One region of the Shewanella sp. Choline-02u-19 genome, then DNA from elsewhere that is predicted to be linked to it. Evidence: riboswitches for the same ligand, from Rfam matches in the RefSeq annotation. Region 1 holds a riboswitch; the other holds the start of a gene.
The links. Region 1 has a riboswitch for thiamine pyrophosphate ahead of thiD (bifunctional hydroxymethylpyrimidine kinase/phosphomethylpyrimidine kinase). Riboswitches for the same ligand answer to the same signal wherever they lie in the genome.

Region 1 (4,937 bases):
GCAGGCATCAGAGTTAAAAAATCGATTTAGAATTGACCATATGGTCGACAGTGTCACGCTACTTATCCATCGTGAATACGGCAGCTCACCGGTTATTATCGTGCAACCTGACGGCAGTAAATGGTATATCAGTCGTCATCCTGAGCATGTTAAATGGATGGATGGCCTAACTGGCGACATGATCACTATCAAAGACCCAATGCCAGGCCCCTGGCAGTTAATCGGTAAGGTGGTTGAAGGTTCTGTCATCGATAAAGTGTCAGTGCTGTCCATTGATGTAGATCCGATCCCACAGCCGCTGTACCAAGGCGAGCGCTTAAAACTCACCGCCCGCTTGATAGGTGACGAGCAAAAGGTACGCCTACCCGGGTTAGATTACTTAATGAGCTGGACGGCAAAATTTATCAGTGATAATAATCCAGCCGATGAAAACTTTGCAGCCGGTAGCGTTATCGTGGGGACCTATCGCGATAATGGCGAGTCATTAGACGAGCGACCCGACGACGGTGTATTCACCAGTAAACTGAATCTAAACCAGGCTTGGGGCAGCTACACACTGCAAGTGATGGCTAAAAATGCGGTGCTTGAACGTAAGTATTCTGAGCCCTTTAGGTTGTCAACTCGACCCATTGCTGTCGATATTGTTGCCCCACAAAACCTCGATTCAGGTGAGTGGGATCTGCGGATCAATGTAGATGAAAATGAACTGGTTTTGGCTGAGACTCATGTTGAAGCTGAAATCGTAGGGCCTGCGGGAATGCGTCTTCAAGTCACGGTTTCCGAGATAAATAGCCCCGAGACCTTGTATAGCCTACGCAAGGTGAATGACTTTGGCAGCTATAGAATAAAGCTCACGGCGGTCAGCACCACCCAAAACGGCCGAGAGATCTACTTGACGTTACCGGAACTGTTTTTTAATTTTATTAAACCGCCAGAACCACCACCGTCAGCTGAAGAACTCGCCGCTAAAGCAGATCTCCAAGCTCAAAAAGCTGAAAGCACAGCAAAAGAAGAAGCGGTGTTTTGGCTGATAACCGTGAATACGGTGTTGTTTATTTTAGGCATATTGGTTTTGTTGTTTGTTCGTAAACGCAGTAACTTAAAGAAAGCACTCGCTGCGACGCAGGCGAGAATGGATAAAGAAAGTCAGCAACAGAAAATGACATTAGCGTTGGACGAGATTGATTTATCGATGCCTGAAGATTTCGATGATCCAAAAGCTGGATAATTAACCACCGCGACAGCCGTTGCAAAGCGTTGAATATCGGGATTGGTCATTTTTTAGCTGGTTAGTCATGGTTGACGCAAAAAATGATTGACTGAGTTTGGCAGTCTACGTATTATTCATCGCACTTGATGTGGAGCGGTAGTTCAGTTGGTTAGAATACCGGCCTGTCACGCCGGGGGTCGCGAGTTCGAGTCTCGTCCGCTCCGCCAATCAAGTGCTAAATTTAAAGCTATTTGTTAGTGACATAATGAATAGAATAAAAGCTAATCTTTAGTTAGTTTTTATAAGAGTTTAGGAGTGGTAGTTCAGTTGGTTAGAATACCGGCCTGTCACGCCGGGGGTCGCGAGTTCGAGTCTCGTCCACTCCGCCAATTTAGTGTCAAGTTTCAAACTATTTATCAGTGACATAATAAATAGTATAAAGGCTAATTTAGTTAGTTTTTATAAGAGTTAGGAGTGGTAGTTCAGTTGGTTAGAATACCGGCCTGTCACGCCGGGGGTCGCGAGTTCGAGTCTCGTCCACTCCGCCAGCATAAAGACGAAAGCCTCATCGAAAGATGAGGCTTTTTTCGTTTATAGCCGCTTCGGACACCCATCAGGCATTCGCACTAACTCACATTCCCCAATGCTGGTAAGAGCCGTTACTGATTCATAATATATTCAGTTTAACTAATCCGATATTTTCTTATGTAATACCCGTTGCATTAAAAGTTTGAGCATTCAGCGGGAATTAAAACCCTATAGGTAAGATGGGGTGATTGAAGCTAATCGTTATTCTCGGCTCTGGCATCCTCGGTAATTGCTCCTGCATTATTCTACCTTCGTCTATCCGTGGACTCGTACCTCCTAAATCTGGCCGCCAAGGGTGGGAATGTCTTATTTGGCATGGCAAGTTGACGAAGCGTCAAAGCTTTCTTAACTGCGCAGAAATATTGTTTAATTAGTATCCAAATCGAATGCATAAGATGATAATTAGTTAACTCAGTTAGCATTCTCATCAAAAAGCATGCTCTTTACAAATCGATTAATGATAGTGTGTGGTGATTAGTCGGGGAGCCAATAGGCTGAGATCATAAAATGAACCCGTTGAACCTGATTCAGTTAATACTGACGTAGGGAACTAATGGTCATTTGAGGCGTTCTTCCTGATCCGTTTCTTTTGCTGTGATAGCACCTTTTGGCGCATTTATTCTCACACGACTGTTTTTTCCTGACTGTTAGTTAGGGAAATAAATATGTCTTCATTAGTCACCACAGCATCTTTAACTCCATTCGTTACGACTCCTATTGTATTGACCATTGCCGGTTCAGACAGCGGCGGTGGTGCCGGTATTCAAGCCGACATTAAAGCCATTTCAGCGACTGGCGGTTATGCATGCTCTGTTATTACGGCATTAACGGCACAAAATACACAAGCGGTTACGGGTATTTACCCGATCAATGCAGAGTTTGTCGAGCAACAACTTGATGCCGTATTTTCGGATCTGAATGTGATTGCTGTAAAAATTGGCATGTTAAGTGATTCAAATATCATTCATTCTGTCGCTAAAAAAATTAAACAGTACACCCCTAAATATCTCGTAGTTGATCCCGTCATGGTCGCAACCAGCGGTGATCTTCTTCTCCACTCCTCTGCCATTGATAGCCTTAAATCGGAACTGCTCCCTCTGGCTGATGTCATTACCCCTAATTTGCCAGAAGCCGCTGCGCTAATTGGCTGCTCAGTCCCCAAAAACGAAGATGAAATGATTGCTATGATCGACGAACTTCGTCAATTAGGCGCTAAATCTGTTTTGCTAAAGGGTGGCCACCTAGAAACCGATGACAACAGCACTGATTTACTGATCCTTGCCGACAATGTTGAGCGTTTATCAACGGAGCGGATTAAAACTCGCAATACACACGGAACAGGTTGCACCTTATCTTCTGCAATCGCCTCTTACTTAGCTCAAGGGCATGAATTATCAGCGGCGGTAAAACGGGGCAAATACTACATTACTCAAGCGATTGCCCATGCTGATGAGTTGAATATTGGACAAGGACATGGGCCCGTGAATCACTTTTTTGTCTTAAACACTCAAGGGCAGTCGTAATGAAGCTAGAGCCATGTAATAACAGCCTCGGTGCAGTTATCTCAAATGGCACTTTGCAATACAAAGACAGCGCAGCGGCCATTATGTCGGGTTTAAACATGTCCATCGCTGCAGGAAAGTGGACGGCGATATTGGGTAAAAGTGGTTGTGGTAAAACTTCAATTTTGCGTTATATGGCAGGTTTATTGACAGATAAAGTGATGTGGTCGGGTGACATTCACATTGATGGGGGAGAATGCTTAGAAGGCAACATTGCTTACATGGCGCAACAAGATCTATTGATGCCGTGGTTAAACGTACTTGATAACGTCTGTTTTGCTCGCAAATTTTCGGTGAACACTCAATTTAATGCCAATCAAGCCCGCGCGATTGAATTGCTAGAGCGTGTTGGATTAAAAGGGCATGAACAGAGTATGCCCGTGCAACTGTCTGGAGGAATGCGTCAGCGTGTGGCGTTAGCAAGAACGTTAATGCAAGACAAGCCGATGGTATTAATGGATGAGCCCTTTTCTGCGTTAGATGCGGTTACTCGCCATCGACTGCAAGCGCTTGCAGTCCAAGTCTTGGCGGGTAAAACAGTATTACTCATCACGCATGATCCGCAAGAAGCACTTAGATTAAGTGATGCGATTTATATCATGCAAGGTCAACCAGCCTCAGCGGTGCTTTTACCGGTGCCAAACTCAAGCATTCCACGAAAATTTGATGCGGAGTTAGCGATTCTTCAGCAACAGATCATTGATACGTTGGAGGTTGACTATGTCTAAGCCAATTTCAATCAATCATGAGCACTCCGACAACCACATTGCATCTCAAACGATTGTGTTACAAACGGAGAGGGCAGAGCCAAAAGCGTTACCGAAAAGCGCTAAATCGATAGGAAGAATCATCGTCAGTGCTGCTGTAATACTGGCGATATGGCAGTTTGTTATTATGATTTTCGCATTGCCCAGTTTCATTTTGCCGAGTCCGATAGCGGTGTTTGAAAAACTAATACAGCGTTACGATGTGTTGTTATTCCATTCATGGATCACCGCGCAAGAGATTATTCTTGGTCTTGGTTTGGGCCTTTCTATGGGGTTATTGTTTGCACTCCAAATGCTGCTGTTTGACCCACTTCGACGTTGGTTATTGCCTATTTTAATTGCGAGCCAAGCCATTCCTGTATTTGCTATCGCCCCGATTTTAATGCTGTGGTTAGGTTACGGCATTGCGTCAAAAATCGTGATGGCGGCGCTGATTATCTTCTTTCCGGTGACAACTTGTTGTTACGACGGTTTACGTAATACCCCAACCGGTTACCTCGATTTAGCGCACACCATGGGCGCATCAAAATGGCAGTTACTTAAACACGTTCGCTTGCCTGCTGCCTTACCTTCATTAGCGTCTGGGATCCGTGTTGCAGTGGTCGTTGCGCCTATTGGTGCCGTGGTGGGGGAGTGGGTAGGATCAAGTGAAGGGCTTGGTTATTTAATGCTGCAAGCTAATGCTCGAATGATGATTGATGAAATGTTTGCCGCCTTATTCATTCTTGCTGCTTTATCCGTCAGCCTTTATTTTCTCACTGATGTACTGATTCAAAAACTCATACCGTGGCAACACGATAAATAGATTGA
Region 2 (4,937 bases), 660 kb from region 1:
ATAACCAATAATCAACGCCAACAATGTGGTACTCGCAATCAATTTAAGGTGAGTCGACAGTCGCCATGAAACAATTTTAACCCCATCATGGCCATTGCCTCCTTTGGTCCACAGCCAATAACCATAAACGGCCATCGCCATATAATAAACGTTAAGCACCGATTCCATCAGCAATGACACTTTCCAAAACAACACCGTATAAATTGCAGTACTGGTTAATGCCGCGGGCCAACACCACACGCTACCTTTCATCGCGAGTATCAAGTAGGCTAAAGCCAGCAGCACAGCAACCGCTTCCCAAGCCGTTAGCGCTTGCGCTTCACCGAATGCTGATGTAAAACTGTCGACTAACGATAGCCAGAAATCTGCCATTGACTTAAGTCTCTCTATTAAAAATATATACGATTAAAAGCCCAAAATAAAAAGCCACAAAGTATCGATAACACCCTGTGGCTAATTGTCATTACGGCTGTGGCTTATATTACTTTAGCTTAGTTATTCACTGTGGCTTAAGTCGAGCTCACCACCAATAAATTTACATACAAATACCGCTTTTCCCCACTTTTCGTGGGCCGCTTCCATCTCTGTTGCCAACATTGCCATCACCTCGGCGTACTCACCGCACACCTGTGTTGCCATAGCGTTAGTCACACGTTGGATATTGTCATAGGTATCGACCCGGCCTATAAACCATCTTATTGGATCTAAATAATTGTCTTGTAGTGGGTAGCAACTAATTTCTGCCGTTAACTTCATTTTTGACCTCAAGCACTTATTGTTGGTAACAATATTAAAGAGTAATAACTATTTATTAATTAGGATTTACATAAACTTAACGTTTAAAGTAACCCCTAGTTGGCGTGGATCACCATAGCGCACATATTGCTTATCTGCCCAGCCTAAATCTGGCTCGTTGCCAAAATAGAAGCCTCGAACGCCGTATTTTTCATCAAATAGGTTACGTCCCCAGAGATATGCAGACCACATGTCAGCTTCGTAACCTATTTTGGCGTTAAAAATTTGGTATGCATCTGATGTAGACTCGTTACTATCCGAGTAATAAAAATCACTCTTACCACTGGCATTCACGTTAGCAAACCAACCAGCATCGTTGCGATAAGTCGCGCCAACACTAAAGGTAAAGTTAGGGGAATGCGCTAGCTCACGGCCAGAAAGATCGACTACGGTGCCATATTTATCTTCGTACTCGTAATCACCATAAGCGGTTTCTAACCAACCTAAACTGGTGTAAAGCTTTAGGTTATCGGTTGCATACCAGTTGCCGTCAAGCTCAGCACCATAGTTATGAGAACTGCCTGCATTTTCGGTAAAGAGAATAAAATTCCCCTCTTCGCCAGGTACTGTCGATTGTTGCGATGCCGCGACTTGTTGATCTTGTCTATCCATAAAGAATACCGACAGATTAGTGCTTGCTTGACCATCAAACCAAACCGACTTCAAACCCACTTCGTAGTTATAAAGAATTTCAGTGTCGTACTCTTTTTTATCGGCGAGTTCACTCGGCAGTGACATATTAAAGCCACCCGCTTTATAGCCTCTCGCCACGCGGATATATGACTCGTGGTTTTCACCGAGTGCTTTGCTTAACGCAATATGCCCGCCCCACATGGTTTCGCTTGGCTTAAATTCGTCGCCATCTGAATCACTGTATTCACTATCTCGACGCTCTGTCCGCAGTCCTACCGACAAAGCATAGCCCGAACCTAGGTCTGAATCTAATTGACCAAATAACGCATAGTTTTGCGCCTCGTATTCCGCACTTAACTGACTATAAGTATCCATAGTCTCATTGTCTTCTTGTAGATCCATTGCGTATACACCGACGAGCCAGTCAGTACTGCCCGCGAATATACGGCCTGATTCAGTTGAAGCTAACCTAAACTCTTGCGTGATGGTCTGCCTGTCGCCTTTCTTATCCCAGTTATACTCATATTCACAAGGGCTACCATCGCAATCTCGACTGTCCCAATAATCAGGGTTAGCCCAGTCACCGTCATAGTTATGGTGAGTTTTTGACTGTGCCAGAGAGGTTAATGAAGTCAGTTCAACATTTTCAGCACCAGTGTAAATAAACTTTAAAACGGTGCCGTTAGTACGTTGCTTATCAACGCCAGGTGCATCCGTTAACGTATCAAAACCGTTATTATCTAATGTCCAAGCATCATATCCATTATCGTAATTTGCATGTAAGTAAGTCAGGTCAATTTCTAGTTCTTCAGTCGCGTACCAACGTAATTTTGCGCGACCAGTGAATTCATCACGGTTATTAGTATCGCTCTCACCAAGATAAAGATTATCTCGATAACCATCTTGCTGATGCTGTTGCAGCGACACACGGTAAAGCAAGTTTCCAGAATCGGTTAATGGACCCGAGCTAAAACCACTAAAGGTCTGTAAATTATCATCGCCTAGCGAGATCTCTGCACCATTTTCAAATACGTCGGTAGGATCATTACTTTTAAGGTAGATAAGACCTGCTAACGCATTAGCGCCATAACGTGTACCTTGAGGACCGCGTAATACTTCAACTTGTTGTAAGTCGTACATGCTTGAAGCCATGCCTAAACCGGACAAATCGATATCATCAACGATAAAGCCAACAGAGGAGTTAGGTGCGCCTTGATACTCTTCTTGCTCACCGACACCACGAATTTGGAAGTATTTGGGTCTTGAGCTACCACCGGACCAGTTGAAATTAGCAATTGAGTTTAAGATATCTTCAAAGTGCTGTGCACCTTCATCCTCAATTTGCTGCTGATCAATAACGGTGACGCTTGATGGCATTTTTTCTAGCGATGTGCCCCGAAAATCAGATGTCACAACCATGACTTCCATCTCATCAACAGGTGTTTCTGAGTCAGTATTGGCAAACGTAGGTGATGAAACTAGCGCAGCCATGACGGCAACCGCTATAGGAGAATAAGTTTTTAGATTTAACATAGGACCTCAAATTAAAATTTTGAGATCCGGCAACATAAAGAAGCGTTCGGGAAATGAATTGTGGCCCATTCCTACGCCGGTATTAGCCGGATCAGGTTCTAAGGGTTCGTTTTTCAACATCTCAGTTAAAATCCACAATATCCAACTTATGGTTTATAGACTTTAACACCCCTTGGCGCGGCCGATTATACATGAATTTCACAAACTGATGACAGTCTTCTTAACGTTTACAATCTTTATGCATAAAAAAACGTCAGCTTTGCTGACGTTTTCATAACAAATATAATTTCTAATCATCTACATATTAATTTGAAAAGGCTTTTCTTACATATAGCTCAAAGCGAGTTGCGTTAACATTAGGCGCAACCGCTGATACTTGTAGCTGCTGCTTGCCATGCAATTTTACTGACTTCCAGCTTACGCCTTCATCATCAATCGTCATGCCACTGGTATCAAACCAAGTGAATTTATACTGCAAGCGCAAGTCAGTAGAGACCTGACTAATAATCGTGCCCGTGCCTTGTAAAAAACCACCTTCAGGGCGCGCCATTACACTTCGTACGGTGACTTCTTTACCAAAGCTGTTGTTATCAACACGCACTTCACCTTTAGAACCCACCATTAAGCCTGCTGTGTGTGGTGCACAAGCCGCGACAATCAACGCTGTAAATAAGCCTAAAATCAATTTTTTCATTTTGTTCCCTAGAATAAAATCATTCAGTGTTAATACAAGGATAGCTAAGTTAATCTATTAAAAAATGGGCTCTTGCCGTCGCAATCAAGTGTTTACGATTAGTCTGCCAACAAGTAATGCTCACGTTAGCGACTCGTCGACCTTGGCGAGTGATCTTACATTCAGCAAAGCTACCTTTATGGTAGCCAGCTCTGAGATAATCAATTGAGAAATCAACTACTTTTGGTACTTTAGTGGTCTGCATAAAGACCATTAGCTGCACAATGGCTGACATTTCCATAAAACCTGCGATAACACCACCATGCAGTGCAGGTAGTACTGGGTTACCGATATTATCATCTTTTGCTGGCAGCTTAAAAACCAGTTCATCGCCAAAACGCTCAACACCCATTCCAATAAACTGGGCGTAAGGCACATGTTCAAGCAAGTGACCAAAATCATTTAGTTCCGTTGCTTTTCGTACGATACTTTTGAAATCTAACTTTGTCGCATCAGATTCTGAATGACTCGGGTTAGTCATGACGCGGCTCTCCCATCAGTGCTTGTCTAAACTCTTCGCCAACCATTTCTGGACTAATTCGCATAAACGAGCCTACCGCATTAGCAATGGGATCATCGATTGAATCTTGGTAAGCAATAGCACGAGTAAAAGCGACGCTAGATGACAATTTATAACACTCTGCAAAACCATAGACTGGCTTAAACGGTTCAGCAGGTTTCATGTAATCAACTCGCAGATCAAGCGTTGGTGAGATCTCCAAAGCACCAAACTGATCAAAAATAGAACACACGACAGCGCAGCCACTGGCCGTATCCATCAATGTTGTTATCACTCCACCGTGGATCACACCAGTGTCTGGGTAACCAACAAGTTGAGGATCATAAGGCAGCTCAATGAGCACATGTTTATCACTGCCCTCTAACACCTTAAGCTTTAATTTTTGGCACTGAGTAAGTTGCCCAACAAATCGACTTGCCATCTCCGTTAACGGAAAAACATCGGCAGCTTTTTTCATCGTTTTTGACTCAACATAGGGCCTAAAGAGTGGCCTCCGACTAAATGCATGTGAATATGGAAAACCTCTTGGCCTGCGTGTTCATTACAGTTCAAGATCACGCGATAACCGTCTTCTGCTATCCCTTCCTCGCGAGCCAGTTTGGCCGCAACAGACATCATTCTTCCCAACGCTTTCTCATCGGAAGCCTTAATATCATTTATTGTCGGGATCAGATGGTTAGGAATAATCAATATATGCGTCGGTGCTTGTGCACTGATATCTCT

Region 2: linked by a shared signal. The riboswitch ahead of CXF83_RS14325 (TonB-dependent receptor) and the one ahead of thiD (bifunctional hydroxymethylpyrimidine kinase/phosphomethylpyrimidine kinase) in region 1 are both predicted to bind thiamine pyrophosphate.

The regions. Positions count from the first base shown of each region.
Region 1 covers NZ_PJBE01000013.1:1,091,515-1,096,451, forward strand. The annotation lists gene CXF83_RS11490 (TIGR03503 family protein) at 1-1,228, shown strand, start outside; tRNA gene CXF83_RS11495 (tRNA-Asp) at 1,361-1,437, shown strand; tRNA gene CXF83_RS11500 (tRNA-Asp) at 1,523-1,599, shown strand; tRNA gene CXF83_RS11505 (tRNA-Asp) at 1,682-1,758, shown strand; TPP riboswitch at 2,268-2,364, shown strand; gene thiD (bifunctional hydroxymethylpyrimidine kinase/phosphomethylpyrimidine kinase) at 2,464-3,321, shown strand; gene CXF83_RS11515 (ABC transporter ATP-binding protein) at 3,321-4,088, shown strand; gene CXF83_RS11520 (ABC transporter permease) at 4,081-4,932, shown strand.
Region 2 covers NZ_PJBE01000013.1:1,747,185-1,752,121, forward strand. The annotation lists gene pnuC (nicotinamide riboside transporter PnuC) at 1-372, opposite strand, end outside; gene CXF83_RS14320 (hypothetical protein) at 496-756, opposite strand; gene CXF83_RS14325 (TonB-dependent receptor) at 823-2,961, opposite strand; TPP riboswitch at 3,013-3,144, opposite strand; gene CXF83_RS14330 (YcfL family protein) at 3,266-3,655, opposite strand; gene CXF83_RS14335 (PaaI family thioesterase) at 3,705-4,175, opposite strand; gene CXF83_RS14340 (PaaI family thioesterase) at 4,168-4,671, opposite strand; gene hinT (purine nucleoside phosphoramidase) at 4,668-4,937, opposite strand, start outside.